2 regions of the Nocardioides sp. GCM10028917 genome follow, and region 1 is predicted to be linked to the other one. Evidence: riboswitches for the same ligand, from Rfam matches in the RefSeq annotation. Region 1 holds a riboswitch; the other holds the start of a gene.
What was found. A riboswitch is a leader RNA that binds a small molecule or an ion and turns the genes downstream of it on or off. The one in region 1 is predicted to bind cyclic di-AMP.
Positions count from the first base shown of each region.

Region 2: linked by a shared signal. The riboswitch ahead of ACFQW6_RS01385 (C40 family peptidase) and the one ahead of ACFQW6_RS08390 (NlpC/P60 family protein) in region 1 are both predicted to bind cyclic di-AMP.

Region 1 is NZ_JBHTFL010000006.1:152,985-160,441, forward strand. It holds gene ACFQW6_RS08370 (response regulator) at 1-206, shown strand, start outside; gene ACFQW6_RS08375 (Flp family type IVb pilin) at 433-645, shown strand; gene ACFQW6_RS08380 (Flp family type IVb pilin) at 1,089-1,292, shown strand; gene ACFQW6_RS08385 (hypothetical protein) at 1,484-2,662, opposite strand; gene ACFQW6_RS08390 (NlpC/P60 family protein) at 2,718-3,644, opposite strand; cyclic di-AMP (ydaO/yuaA leader) riboswitch at 3,741-3,900, opposite strand; gene ACFQW6_RS08395 (hypothetical protein) at 4,106-5,485, shown strand; gene ACFQW6_RS08400 (hypothetical protein) at 5,494-5,700, opposite strand; gene ACFQW6_RS08405 (hypothetical protein) at 6,002-7,123, opposite strand; gene ACFQW6_RS08410 (NYN domain-containing protein) at 7,292-7,457, opposite strand, start outside.
Region 2 is NZ_JBHTFL010000001.1:289,139-296,595, forward strand. It holds gene ACFQW6_RS01365 (DUF3039 domain-containing protein) at 1-140, opposite strand, end outside; gene ACFQW6_RS01370 (YqgE/AlgH family protein) at 164-718, opposite strand; gene ACFQW6_RS01375 (TetR/AcrR family transcriptional regulator) at 826-1,470, shown strand; gene ACFQW6_RS01380 (DUF3048 domain-containing protein) at 1,454-2,479, opposite strand; gene ACFQW6_RS01385 (C40 family peptidase) at 2,643-3,191, opposite strand; cyclic di-AMP (ydaO/yuaA leader) riboswitch at 3,195-3,399, opposite strand; gene ACFQW6_RS01390 (SDR family NAD(P)-dependent oxidoreductase) at 3,508-4,275, opposite strand; gene ACFQW6_RS01395 (phosphatase PAP2 family protein) at 4,409-5,461, shown strand; gene ACFQW6_RS01400 (HIT family protein) at 5,466-5,882, opposite strand; gene ACFQW6_RS01405 (MSMEG_6728 family protein) at 5,958-6,563, shown strand; gene ACFQW6_RS01410 (excalibur calcium-binding domain-containing protein) at 6,753-7,457, shown strand, end outside.

The DNA.
Region 1 (7,457 bases):
CAGGCCGCGAGGCTGAGGTTCTCGCCCTGCTCGCAGACGGCCTTGGCACTGGGGAGATCGCTTTATCCCTCTACATGAGCGAGTCGACGGCGAAGACCCACATCACGCACATCTACCAGAAGCTCGGTGCGGCCAACCGTGCGCAGGCACTCGTGACGGCCATGCGCATGGGCCTGCTCGACCACGCCGCGCCGCAGCGGTTTTGACGCATCGTCCGGCGCGGCCACGGTAAGCGACCGGCCTGTGCCTATTCATGCTCCATGTGAGTGGCTGCAGACGCGTTCGGGTGTTCGGCGAATAGTCACAAGGGACTACGGATCCGGGGCCGATCACCCGATTCGAAGGGCTCGGGATCTTGGCAGAGTTTTCCTCGACGGGTCCTGGTGGGCTCGGAATCCAGACTCATCACACTGATCTCAAAGGGGAAATACCATGCTCGAGAAGCTTCAGTTCGTAACGATCATGCTCGTCAACGACCTCAAGGCCAAGCGCGACGAGATCAACGAGCGCGGTGCAACCGCCGTCGAGTACGGCCTGATGGTCGCCCTCATCGCCGTCGTGATCATCGGGGCCGTCACCGCCCTCGGGACGGGCCTCAACGCCAAGTTCAACACTGTCAAGGACTCGGTCACCGGCGCCAACTGACGCTTGACGAAGCACGGGCCGGCGTCATCCTCTCGGATGACGCCGGCCCAGTCCCTATTTTGGAGGCAAGCGTCTGTGGACGCAGCAGGAGATCTGGTTGATGGTACGGCCGCCGCTCGGGAGAATGCTCCGGCTGATCGCTGGATCACTTCTCAAGCCGCCCGGGACCACGCCGGTGACGCTCCTGGCCCGAAGTCCCACGTGCTGCCGGAGCGAACGCGACGGTTACCATCCACCGTCGCCACTACAAGGGAGCCCTGGCAGCGACGAACTCACTGCGCATCGAGAGCGCAAGCGCGATCTGCACCTAGTCACAAGGAACTACGGATGCGAGCCGATCGCCCGATTCAAGAAGCCGCGGCATCTCGGCAGAGTAGTCCGCGACGGGTCCTCGTGGGCTCGGAAACCGAGACTCATCAGACACATGCCATAAGGGGAAACCAATGCTCGAGAAGCTCCAGTTCATGACCATCATGCTCGTCAACGACCTCAAGGCCAAGCGCGACGAGATCAACGAGCGCGGTGCAACCGCCGTCGAGTACGGCCTGATGGTCGCCCTCATCGCCGTCGTCATCATCGGGGCCGTCACCGCCCTCGGCACGGGCCTCAAGGGCAAGTTCGAAGAGATCACCACGGGCCTCAACTGAGTCAATGCCGAGACACGGGCCGGCGTCATCATCCTCGATGACGCCGGCCCGTGTCCTATTTACGGTGACGAGGGCATGCATGACCTGAGCTACGCTTATCTGGTTCACCGTCGATGATCGGCGCCAGTGCCGCGAAGAGCCCGCTCAAGGCGACCTGTGACCGGTCGGGGTGCAGTGCTTCGGGCCACGCCTCAGCGTGTCAGTTGATCCATGTGTGCCCGCCAGAGCGGGGTCAGTTCGCGTAACGACAGCCCAGCCCGGACCATAGCCTCCGCGACCGGTGCGCCGGAGCGAATCGCGTCGTGCACCGACACCAACCCTCGCTCCCCCAGTTGCTCTGCGATGAGCCTGCAGGCGAGCCAAGCAAGCTCGTAACTTGCTTGAAGGTCTCTGGCGCGGGTGCCGAAGTCGGCCGCACCTGGCAGCGTGTCCGGTATCCCTTCGCGCCGCACCAGCTCGATCGCGCGCCCGAGCGTCGTACTGTCCGGCAGATTCGTGTCTCGGAGGGCGACGTAGTCCGCGAAGCCCTCCAGGAGCCACGGCTCCACCGGCGTCCGTGTTGCCTCGGTCGCAATATGCACCAGCTCGTGGCTCATCACAACCTGGGCTCCGGCACGTGAGAGGCCAGTCGTGAGCTCCGGGTTCACAAAGACATGGACGGGTGCATCGTCGGAAGTTGAGGTCCCGGCAAACGCCGTCACTGCTGCAATGCCGGCGTACGTCCCGGGCTCAGCGCCCAGCGTCTCGTCGAGATCAGCCGCGTTCGCCGGCACCTCCACCACGACCGAGGAGATCCGGTCCGGCAGCACGCGTTCGACAACACCTATCCCCCGGACTACTCGTCGCCTCACTGCGTCGGCGTCCGCTTGTGGCCCGTCGACAAGGACTAGGACCCTCTTCGCCCGAGCGATGGCCAGCTCGCCGCGGAGCCACAGCGGCGCTCGTGCCCGAGCGGTGGCGCTGAACCCCACGATGCCGAGCGCATCGCCTGCCGGTGCGAAAGACACGGCGACATCGGCCTCTGATGGGCCCGGGTCGAGACTCCCGAGCTGCCAGGTGAGTTCCACGATCCCCGTCCAGGATCCGTCGGCCTCAACCATCCCCGCCTGGTCAACGAACCGAGCACTAAGACCCCGCAGGTCGAGCGCGTCAGCGTTGTGACCGATCCCCTCCATGAGATCGCGTGCAACGGGACTTTGAGGAGGTGCTAGCCCGGCCAGCACCGCGGCGTCACGTGAGCGGACACCGTCCACAAAGGACGCCAAGGCGGCGGCCGCCGCGGCCGGACTCGCTCGTGGGGCCTCGATCGTCTGCGGGTCGACATCGTGACGACCATCGCGCAGTAGGAAGACGAGCAGCGCCAGGACCACGAACAGCGAAAGGCCGACCGCCCACCGAAGTGGACGGCCGGCCTTCGTCTGCTGGTCAGCCAGGACGGACCGCGCCGACGAACGGCATGGAGTAGAGGCCGGAGACGGCGACCCCGGTGCCGGGGTTGGCGGCGTGGACGATCATGCCGTTGCCGATGTACATGCCGACGTGGCTGATCGGGCTGTAGTAGAAGACCAGGTCACCGGGCTGCAGGTCGCTGGCGGCGATGCGCGGGCCAGAGCTGAACTGGGCGCTGGACGAGTGCGGGAGCGACACGCCGGCCTGGGCCCAGGCGCGCATCGTCAGGCCGCTGCAGTCGAAGGCGTTCTCGCCCATCGCGCCGTAGACGTAGGCGTCGCCCACCTGCGCCATCGCGTACTGCACAGCCGCCGCTGCGCGGCCGGACGCGGGGACGGAGACAGTGCTGGGCGCGCGGGTCGTGGTGCCGCGCGAGGCGAGCACCCGCTCGCGCTCCTCGGCCTCGAGGTCGGCGAGCAGGTCCTTGGCCTCGGCGAGCTTGTCGTCGACCGTGTCCTTCTCGGCGCTCAGCTGCTCGGTGATCTCAGCGATCTCCTTGGTGCGGGACGCGGTGGCCTCGCGACGGATCTCGAGGGCCTCGAGCTCGGTGTCGTAGTCGGACAGCAGCGACGCCTGGAGGTCGTTGAACGACGACATCGTCGAGAGCGAGTCGAGGAACGCGCCGGGGTCGTCGGAGACGACGATCTGACCGACGGTCGAGATGCCCTCTCCCTCGAGCTGGCGCACGACAGCGTCGGAGACCTGGTCGCGGACGGCGTAGAGACGCTCGTCCTGGCGATCCTGGTCGGCCTTCAGCCCGTCGAGGTCGCTTCGCAGGTCGGCGAGGTCCAGCTTGGCGTCGTGGAGGCGCTCCTGCGCCGCCTCGGCCTCGTGGTAGAGGCGGTCGACGCGGACCTTGACGTCCTTGATGTCGGGGTCGGCCTGCGCGGGGGTAGCAGGCACAAAAGCGATGGCAGCGATCGCGGAGAGACCAAGAACGGTCGCGCCAACTCGCTTGCGGGTGTGAGCCACGAGCGGGGGAACTCCTCGGGGTGTCGTACGCCTACCAGGTGAGCTGACGGGTTCGGCACGACTGGCCTACTCCTGCTCCTCGTGCCGCTCGCGCAGCACGCCTCACAGGCGATTCACCCCAGGGGGAAGTGTGGTTCCCCGGCTCATGGACCACGGGTGGTGCGGGGGTGTGGTCCATGACTCGGCGCGACGTCCGCGCGGGCCTGGTGACCCACTGCCACGGACGTCAGCCCACACCCTAAACCGGTCGTGGGGTCCTCGCCAATCTTCGCCACGATCCGTCGGCGCTGATTTCCACCGCGCTCCATGATTGGGCGATCGCCTGCGTCGGATCCCGTCAGTCGGTACGTTTCCTGCACCCTTCAGACTCGCGGACCAGGACCTGTGAACCCATGAACCCCCAACGCCTGCTCGCCCCGGAGAGAACCGACCGGATGGTCGCTCCCCTTCGTTGGTTCGCCCGGACCTACGCGCTGGCAGTCGTTGCGCACCTTGTCGGAAACCCGGTGGGATGGCGCAGCGATGTCTACGGCGGGTCTCCAGCGCTGACCCTTGTCGGGGCGGCGCTGGGGGTGTCGGCTCTGATTCTCCTCGTCCGGCCGGACGCGAGGGTCCTGGGTGCAGCAGCTGCTCTGACACTCGTGTCACTGGGACTTGAGATGCCCGTGACGGGCAATCACTGGCTGCTCATGGGCTTTGTTGCGTTGGCGACGCTGGTGTCGCTGACACGCACCGATCCGTGGTCGTACCTCTCGGTCACCGGTCGCTGGATCCTGCTGGCCTTCTATTCGTTCGCCGCCTTCGCCAAGCTCAACAGTGGGTTCCTCGACCCCGATGTGTCCTGCGGCGTGTTCTACGCCAACCAGTCCTTGGACTCGTTCGGGCTGCCGACCTTCGACGGCGGACCACTTTCCGTGCTGGCCATCGCCGGCCCTGTGCTGACCGAGCTCTCGGTCCCCGTCCTGCTCGCGTTCAGCCGCACCCGCCGCGCGGGTGTGCTCCTGGCGCTGACGTTCCACTCCATCATCTCGCTGGACCTTGACCAGCACTTCTACGACTTCACGGCGACGCTCGTCGTGCTCTTGTGCCTCTTCCTGCCGGAGGACACGACCTCGGATCTCGAGGCGCGGGCGGTTCGACCGTCCCGAATCCGTGACGTGGTGCTCGCCCTCACTCCCTTCCTGATCCTGGCCTCCGTGCTCCCACCGATGGTCGCAACCGCGGTCATTCTCAAGCTTGTCTCGTTCATCGTGTGGGTGCCCGTCGCCACGTGGCTGGTCGTGCGCATCGCTCAGCACGGGCTCGGCCCGGCCCCGCTGTCGATGCGCCTGCCGGGCGTCGCCCCCGCTGTCATCGTGGCCCTTGTCGTCGCCAACGCGCTGTCGCCCTACCTCGAGGTGAAGAGCTCAACCGGCTTCAACATGTACGCCAACCTCGTCACAGTCAGCGGTGAGACCAACCACTTAGTCGTGCCGGGGACACTGCATCTGAGCCACGTCCAGGACGACATGCTCGAGGTCGTGAGCTCCGAGGTAGAGGCGCTCGACGTCTACGCGTCCGAGAATTACCTGGTCCCGGAAAGAAACCTTCTCGACTACCTCGCACGACACCCCGACGCCTCGGTGGTCGTGCGGGATGCCACGGGCGAGCGAACGCTCGATGGCAGCGACGGCGTACGCATGTCGCTCGTGTCAAGAAAGTTGCTTCCTTTCCGCGCCGTCGACGCACAGGACCCGCCGCGGTGCCAGTCGCAGTGGTTCCCCGCGCTCTGACTGGCCCCTCAGGCCGACTCGATCACCGGGCCGGAAACGGGCTCCACGAGCCGCAGCGGGGGGACCAGCCCTCCTGAGGCCAGCACATCGAGCGCAGCCATCTCGTCGTCGTCGATGGTCAGCTCGGGCGGTGGGCCGAGGAGCACCGTCACCACGCAGTCGTGGCAGTGCAGGCCGCGCACCACGCAGGTGTCGCAGTCGATCCGTGTCGTCATGTCCCGAACGGTGACAGGGCCCACCGACAACGCCTCCGCGGCCTGTCGCAACCCGCGTGTCGGACAAGTCGGCCACCCGCATTCGCCTCCAGCAACCGGGTGACCACCTCGGAGCCAGCGAAGTTGCGATGACGGGACAACTGGGCCTCGATCTCGGCGACGGCAGCGACCGATTCGCCCCAGCGCCATGATCGGGCTCGGGCAGTCACCAGACAACCCGCGATCTGCAACGAGGATGTCGCATCACTGTCGGGCGCGCCGCCGATCTACACGACGTGGTGGCGAGAGGTTGACGAGCAACTCACAGGTCGCCTTCGGTCATCACCATCGATCCGAAGTCTTGGCGAGCCTGTGCCAAGGTTTCCGGGTCTACTCGGGTCCCCCGTTCGCCAGGAGACGCAGGAAGGAACCATCGGGACGGCTGCGGATGAGCGACAAGGAAACGTCCGACTGCCACCTCCTCGACGCGCCAGCCACCGAGGTTGTTGGCAGCGTCGAGGTGGGCCTGCGTCAGAACCTGCTCCGCGCAGGCGTCGGGGACGCGCTGGTCGTCCAGCCGACGGCGGTGAGGGTAATAGGACTTCGGCAGCTTGACGTTTCTCCGCGCCAGCTCGAGAAACCATGACGGATGCGCGGGTCCGACGTCACCGGTGGTCGCACTGCGGTCCACTTGCGGCGCCCAGCCCGCCCAGGCCGAGCGGAGGCTGGCAAGGCGCTGCTCAAGCGGGGCGGAGGAGCGCTCCTCGAGCGTCAGGTGTCCGTAGGAGGAGAAGCGTGCCCTTCGCTCGGCAGCCGTTCCTTGACGGTGCACAGTGCAGAATCCCCTGCCGTCGCGTTCGCTGAGTCGAGCCAGGAGGGCTTCTGCCACTTGCGGTTCTTCGCCTCGCACCGGGACGAGGCGAGTGATCCACAACTCGCCGTCGACCCCGCGAGTCCACTCAAAGACCAGGTCCACGAGCTGCGGAACGATGTTCGGACGGGCATGCCAAATCGGGACAACCACCTGGTGCGCGTCGTGATTCCAACCGGCCAGGGCCAAGGTGACGGCGATCCAAGGTTCGGCGTGTGGGCGTTCATCGGGGCGGTCCGCCCACTTCTGGGGGAGGAGCACCCCCGACCACCCGTCCTTGGTGAGGGTGGCGGCCAGTATGACGAACCATCGGGCGATTGCATCGTGATTGATCAGGAGGCTTCCCTGCAGGCTGGACGCAGGGCCGCTAGGGCTGACGTGTGGATGCTCTGCGCCTACATCGAGTCCCGGGCTTTGCGCGGTCACGATCGCGTTGGTCAGCAGGATAGCTCGGCCCAATGCAGCAAGTGCGTCCGATTCGACTGGGTGCGTCGCTTGGCTAAGCACGAAGGGGCAAGTGTCCGCGTTAGCGGCGTTTGCCACCAGTTCCAAGACATCCACGTTTGTGGCCATCGCTCGACCCTTTCGAGAACTGATCTATACCGGGGGTGAACTCAGGAATCCGCACGCCCGAGCGTGCTTCGCTCACTATGCTTCAGCCATGGCTGGGGGGCGACGCTCCCGTCGGCATTGCATTCTCGGGGGAAGGCAACTGTCCGCGCAGGTGAATTTCCTGTGCTGCTAGGAACCGATGACGCTGAGCAGCGCCGGAACGGGAACGGCTCTCGCACCGTCCCGCGCCACGTCGCGTGCCACGGCCTGGTCGCCGGTCACCACGACGACCACCCGGCCGCGGGGCTCGGCCGCGACGAGCTGGCGGATCACGTCGTCCGCGATGACGCCCTCC
Region 2 (7,457 bases), on a different contig from region 1:
GGGGTGCCCATGACCATCGCCTCGGTGAGCTTGTCCTTCGGCACGTAGTGCGAGAACCGCTCGTGGTCACCCTCGTCCGTCGGGACGGTCTGACGCTCTTCGATCGTCTCGGTGCCCGGCGAGAATCCGATGGTGCTCATGATGGACAACCCTAACGCGAGGACTAGTTCAAGTCGGGATCGACGGGGCGGTTCACGTGCCAGGCGAGCATGCCGGGCTGCCGGCGCATCACGTCGCGCCACAGGCCGCTCGGGTCGTCGCGGAACGCGTCGGCGGCCTCGCTGGTGACGACGTACCAGCTGCCCTCCTCGACCTCGCCGTCGAGCTGGCCCGCGCCCCAGCCGGCGTAACCGGCGAAGACACGCATCGCGCTCAGCGTGCCGTCGACGAGCTCGGTCGGGGTGTCGAGGTCGACCATGCCCAGCAGCCCGGCGACCGGCCGCCACCCGACGGGCGGGTCGCCGGGGTCGCGCAGCGCGCCGACGGCCAGGGCGCCGTCCGTCCCGACCGGCCCGCCGCGGAACAGCACCTCCGGCTCCGCCACCACGTCACGCCACGGCTCGAGGACGTCGGCGACCAGGATCTGGGAGGGCCGGTTGAGGACCACGCCGAGGGCGCCTTCCTCGGTGACGTCGAGCAGCAGCACGACCGTGTCGGCGAAGTTGGGGTCCTGCAGCGCCGGCGTCGCCACCAGCAACATCCCCGAAGCGAGCTGCATGGATCCACTATGGCCGACCCCGCGCCGTGGCACACCACCCGCGCGAGCCGCGGCCGGACCCTCCGAAGCGGACCGGGGCGACGCCGGGGTCACCTAGGCTGCGATCCATGGAGACCCGGCGGCAGCGCTACTCCGAGGCGACCAAGCAGGCGCTCGTCGAGGTGGCCGAGCGTCTCTTCACCGCACACGGCTACTCCGCGACGTCGCTGGACGCCATCGCCGCGGGCGCCGACGTCACCAAGGGCGCGCTCTACCACCACTTCAGCGGCAAGCAGGCGATCTTCGAGGCGGCCTTCGAGCGGGTGCAGTCCAGGGCGACGACGGGGATCGCCGACGCGGCCGCGGGGCACCCGGACCCGTGGGACAAGGCGCAGGCCGGGATGCGGGCCTTCCTGGAGGCGGTCCAGGAGCCGGGCTACCGCCAGGTCGTCGTCTCCGACGGCCCCTCGGTCCTCGGCCACGAGCGCTACCGCGAGCAGGAGGAGCGCTCGACGTACGCCCTCGTCGACGAGATCGTGCGCTCGGTGCTGACCGCCGAGGGAAGAGACCTCGACGACGCCATGCTCGACACGTTCACCCGCATCTTCTTCGGCGCCATGTCGGCTGCGGGAGGCTCGGTCGCCGTCAGCGACGACCCCGCCGCCGCGGCGCTGCGGGTCGAGGCGGCGATCGGCGTCATCCTCGCCGGGCTCCAGCGCCTCCTCGACGAAGGCGCCGGAGCGTTGGCGCCGGGGGCTACTTCGCGAACGTGACGTTGCCGTTGACGGCCGGGACGAGCTCCACCCACACGTGGCCGGCAGGCACCGTGAGGTCGCCGCCCTTGGTGGCGAGCTCGATCGCGCCCGTCAGGCCGTCCTTGGTCCAGGTGCCCTTCACGACGCGGCCGCCGTGGAAGAGCAGCGCGGCGCCCTTGCCCTCGAACTTGGTCTCCGGGACCGGGTAGCCGGCCGGGTCGCGGTAGCCCGCGTCGCCGACGCGGACCCGCAGCACGAGCACCGAGTCGGCCGGGAACTGGTCGCCCTCCGCGGCGTAGGAGTCGGTGTTGACGTAGCCGCCCTGCTGGAACTGCCAGCTGGTCGAGTGGGCACCGAAGTCCGCGGTGAGCGTGCTGGCCTTCGCGCCCTTCGGCAGGTCGGCCTCGTCGCCCCACGGGAGGTAGGGGGGCGGCTCCTCCTCGGCCTTGAGGCGCTTGGAGATGTCACCGAGCCGGGCGAAGAGGTTGTAGGGCGCCGAGCGCGACGTCTCGCGGTAGACGCCGGCCTCGCCCTCGGTGATCCACGGGATGCCGGCGCCCTTGATCCGGTTGATCGTGACCGGGGCCGCGCCGCTGGTCACCACGGTCGCGCCGGGCGGGACGATCCCGATGTCGCTGGCGCGCATCGAGCGGACCGGGCCGATGGCGGCGGGCACCTTCGAGTAGTAGAACGCCGCGAGGCGGGTGTAGCCGCCCTCGACGAGCTCCTCGACGACGAGGTCGGCCGAGCCGAGGCCCACTTGCGGGGCGCTGGAGGACGTGTTGTCGACCTTGGTGACGACGACGGGGTGTCGGGGCGCGTCGCCCTTGCGCTCGAGCCCGGTCAGGGGCCAGTACGTCGGCTCCGGCGGCGCCTCGGTCGTCTCCGAGCTGGTCGGCTCGGAGGAGGCGGACGCGCTCGGGGCCGGGTCGTCGCCGCCGCCGCTGCAGCCGGCGAGGAGCAGCGTGGCCGCCGCGAGGGTGGCGACGATCGCACGGGGCGACGAGAGGTGGCGACGGTGACGCACGGGGGGCTCCGATCGAGCGGGGGTGTCGAGCCGGGGGCTCGGGTTCGGCAGTTCTCTGGAAAGTCTGGGGGCGCGCCCTCACCGATCAGGGAAGGCGCGCCACAGGGTAGATCAGCAGGAAGTACCTACCAATCCGGGCCTGTCACCCGGGTGCGGGCGCCGCTCAGGCGCGGCGCAGGGTCCCGGCGAACCACGCGGACGTCCACGGGACGGCGACGCGTACGCGCTGCCCCGAGCCCGGTGAGTGCACCATCACGGCGTGCCCGCGCGACCAGCGCAGGAAGATCGCGGCGTGGTAGACCCCGCCGCTGCCGTAGAAGAACATCAGGTCGCCGGAGCGCAGGTCCTTCTTGGCGATGCGACGCGCAGCAGCAGCCTGGGCGCTCGAGGTCCGCGGCACGGCGAGCCCGGCCCGGCTGTACGCGTAGCGGATCAGGCCGGAGCAGTCGAAGCTCGCCGGGCCGGCAGCGCCGTACGCGTAGGCGTCACCGCGCTGGGCCATCGCGATGTTGCGCGCGCTGAGCACCCGGTTGGCCACGCGCTTCCTGGCGCTGACCGTCCCGGCCTTCTTCTTCGCCGTGGTGGTGGTCGTGACGGAGGTGTCGCCACCAGTGGCGGCGGTTGCGGGCAGGGCGCTCATCGTCGATGCGGTGAGGCCGAGCCCGGCGAGGGCGAGCGCGGAGGCTCGCACGATGCGAGGGGTCGCAGGCATGGTTGTTCCTTTCCCACGCCTGTGAGGTGAGCTGTCGGGCTAGGGCTGGAAAGTGCCCTGGCACCGCGCTCCCGTCGTGCTGACGAGAGGCGGGCGGCTTCGCCCCGAGCCGGTCGATGACCGGCGGTGGAACCTGTGGGTCCCCCACTCCTGCCCCGGTGTGTCTCGGGGGTCGTCCCGGCCGGGCAGGACTCGGCGTAGCCCGGGACGGTTGGGTCTTTCGACCGCTCACCAAGGTGACAGACGACCCCAAAGCACGCAAAAAGAGGTCACGCCCACGAGCGTCGGACGTGGCCAGGATCACGCCCGACCGCGCTCAGCCGAGCTTGCGGCCGCCGTCGACGTACAGCGTCTGACCGGTGATGAACGACGCCTCGTCGCTGCACAGGAACGCGGCGGCGGCAGCGATGTCCTCGGGCTGCCCGACGCGCCGCACGGGCGTCGCCTCGGCGTTGAGGCGCTGCAGCTCCTCGGGCTCCATCTTGAGGCGGCGCGCGGTGGCGTCGGTCATCTCGGTGGCGATGAAGCCCGGCGCGATGGCGTTGGCGGTGATGCCGAACGGGCCGAGCTCGATGCCGAGCGTGCGGGTGAGGCCCTGGATGCCCATCTTCGCCGCGGAGTAGTTGGCCTGGCCGCGGTTGCCGAGGGCGGAGACGCTCGACAGGTTGAGGATCTTGCCGTACTTCTGCTCCACGAACCGGGCCTGCGCGGCCTTGGTCATGTTGAACACGCCCTTGAGGTGGACGTTCATCACCAGGTCCCAGTCGTCCTCGGTCATCTTGAAGAGCAGGTTGTCGCGGGTGATGCCGGCGTTGTTGACCAGCACGTGGATCCCGCCGAGCTCGTCGACCACCCGCTGCACGGAGGCCTCCGCGGCGGCCGCATCGACGACGTCGCAGCCGATGCCCACCGCCCGGGCGCCGTCGGCAAGCTCGAGACGGCCGGCGGCCTCCTGGGCGGCGGCCTCGTCGAGGTCGAGGACCGCGATGGAGGCGCCCTCGCTCGCGAGGCGCTGCGCGATGCCGAAGCCGATGCCTCGCGCTGCTCCGGTGATGACGGCGACACGGCGGTCGTAGCGACCCATCTCGATGACTCCTCAGGCTCGGTGACGTCTGTCCGTGAGGGTAGTGCGTGGCGTCGCGGGGGGCTCACCCGACTTGTGGAGATCCGGTGCAGACCGCTCGCGCTGCCGCGGCAGGTGCCATACCGTTCCACGCATGGGACGGGGGTACTTCCGCGGCGCGATCGGCGTCGCCGTCGCCATGGCGGTGACCACGTGGGTGGTCGCAGCCGCCTACGACCTGCCCGTGCGCGACCCCGACGGCGTCTCGGTCCCGACGTGGGTGCGGCTCCCGGTGATCGTGCTGGCCGCCGTGCTCCTCGACGTCGTCGCGCGGTGGGCGGCGTACACCCGCACGACACCGCGTCCCGGCGCCTGGGCGGCGCTGCGCTCGGTGGTCCGCGCCCGGTGGACGCGGGAGCAGCTGTGGTTCACCCTGAGCGGGCTGGTGGCGTGGTACGTCGCCTACGTCGCGTTCCGCAACCTCAAGGGCTACCTGCCGTTCGTCAACGAGCGCCTCTGGGACACCGAGCTGCACCGGCTCGACCGCCTGCTGTGGCTGGGCCACGACCCGGCCGTCGTCCTCCACCACGTGCTCGGCACCGGCTGGGTCGCGTGGCTGCTGTCCGGGGTCTACGTGCTGTGGATCGGGTTGGTGCCGGCGGCCCTGGCGATCGCGCTGGTGTGGACCCGGCGCTCCATCACCGGCGCGCTCTACGTCACGGCCGTGTCCTTCAACTGGCTGCTCGGCGCGGCCGTCTACTACCTCGTCCCGTCCCTCGGGCCGATCTACTCGCGCCCGCAGGAGTTCGCCGACCTGCCCCACACGTTCAACACCTCGGTGCAGGACCTGCTGCTTGACGACCGCGTCGCCGTGCTGGCCGACGCCTGGGACACCCGCGCCGTGCAGACCGTCGCCGCCTTCGCGTCGCTGCACGTGGCCATCACGGTCACCACCTGCCTGGTGGCCGAGCTGCTCCGGCTCCCCCGCTGGGTGCGCCTGTCCGGCTGGGCCTTCGCCGCGCTGACCTGCCTGTCCACCGTCTACCTCGGGTGGCACTTCTTCGTCGACGTCCTCGGCGGGTTCGCCGTCGGCACGCTGTCCCTGGTGCTCGCCGCCTGGACGACCGGCCACCCGCTCCGGCGCCGCGACCGGACGTGGTCGCTCGGCGAGGCCCGAGCCCGCGAGGCGGAGCAGGTCCGCTCCTGACCGGTCAGCCGGTCGCGAGGGTGTCCCGGAGCCGCTCGGCGTACGCCGCCGCCTCGCCGTCGCCGTACTTCGTGCGCGGCCAGAAGAAGCCGCGCAGGCCGTCGCCCTTGGTGCGCGGGACCACGTGGAGGTGGAGGTGCGGGACGGACTGGCTGACCGTGTTGTTGATGGCCACGAACGAGCCTTGTGCGCCGAGCGCGTCCTTGACCGCCGTCGCGAGCCGCTGGGCCGCCGCCAGGAACCCGTCGCGCTGCGCCGCGGGGAGGTCCGGGAGCGTCTCGAGGTGGGTGCGCGGCACGAGCAGGACGTGTCCCTTGAACACCGGCCGGGTGTCGAGGAACGCCACCAGGTCGTCGGTCTCCAGCACGAGGTGCCCGGGCACCTCGCCCGCGATGATCTGGCAGAACACGCATCCGTCCACGTCAGGGATGGTGCCACGGGGCACCGACCGTCGGGGTGGGGCGCGACGCCCCGCGCCGTGCCTAGCCTCGACGGGGTGCAGACGTTCCTCCCCTACCCGGACTTCGAGGCGTCGGCGCGCGCGCTCGACCAGAAGCGGCTCGGGAAGCAGCGGGTCGAGACCATCCAGGTGGTCCGCGCCCTGACGGTCGCGGGCTACGGCTGGGCCAACCACCCGGCAGCGCTCATGTGGAAGGGCTACGAGGAGGCGCTCGGCCGCTACGGCTTCGTGTGCTGCGAGGTGTGGCTCGAGCTCGGGTTCGGGGACACGTGCGCCGCCACGATCGCGGCGGACCTCGCCGCAGCAGGGGTGACGACCGTGCGCACGCAGGCGGAGCTCGCGGGCGCCGGCGGCCTGCCGCCGTGGCTGGGCGACGCCGACCTGCACCGCAGCCACCGGTCCGCGCTGGTGCGCAAGGACCCCGACTTCTACCGCCCGCGCTTCCCCGACGCACCCGACGACCTCCCCTACGTGTGGCCCGTCCGCTCCCCCGCCGTGGTCGAGGCCGAGCGGCGCCGGGCGGAGAACGCCGTACGACGCGAGCAGCGCGCTGCCGAGCGCCTGCTGGAGGAGGCCGAACGTGCCCGCCGCCGGCGTAGCCGCGCCGCGAAGAAGGGGTGGCAGACGCGGCGCGGGTCGTAGCCTGCGCGTGGGGAACCAGGTGCAGCCGCGAGCCCCCGATCGGCCTGCGCCCCGTTCCCCAGCGGCGGTTCTCGGGGCGTCGACCCGTACTTCACCTGACGGGAGGAAACTTCGCCCGTTCCACCCACGCGCGGGCCCCTTCGGTGTGAACCTTCGGTGTCAGCACCACCGACTTCCGTGGGGGAACACATGCACCACCAGCTCGTCCGCGCGCTCGCGCTCGCCATCGTCGCCCTGGGCCTCGGCCTCTCGGCGCCGGCGCCTGCCTCTGCCGTCATCGACCGCGACTGCGGCGACTTCGCCAGCCAGGCCGCTGCGCAGAACTTCTTCCTGGGCACCGGCAGCGGCGACCCGCACCGCCTCGACGACGACGGCGACGGCGTCGCGTGCGAGTCCAACCCGTGCCCGTGCATCGGCCGCGGCAACACCGCCCCGCAGCCGCTCGCCGACACCGGGAGCACCCAGACCCACGCCGAGCAGGGGCCCCGGACCTACCGCGAGACCGGCAACGTCGTCCGTGTCGTCGACGGCGACACGCTCCACGTCCGCCTGCGCGGCGGGGCGCAGGTCTCCGTGCGCATGCTCGGGATCGACACCCCCGAGCGGGGCCGCTGCGGCGCGGACGACGCCACCGCCAACCTCCGCAGGCTCGCCCCGGTCGGCTCAACCGTCCACCTCGTGTCCGACCGCACCCAGGCCGCGAAGGACCGCTACGGCCGACTGCTGCGCTACGTGCAGCGCCAGGGCGGGTACGGCGACCTCTCGTTCCGCCAGGCCTGGGACGGCTTCACCCGGCCCTACGTCTTCGGCGGCACGCCCGTCACCCGGCACCGCGAGTACGTGCGCGCCATCCACCACGCCCGCGACCACGCGCGGGGTGCGTGGCACGGCTGC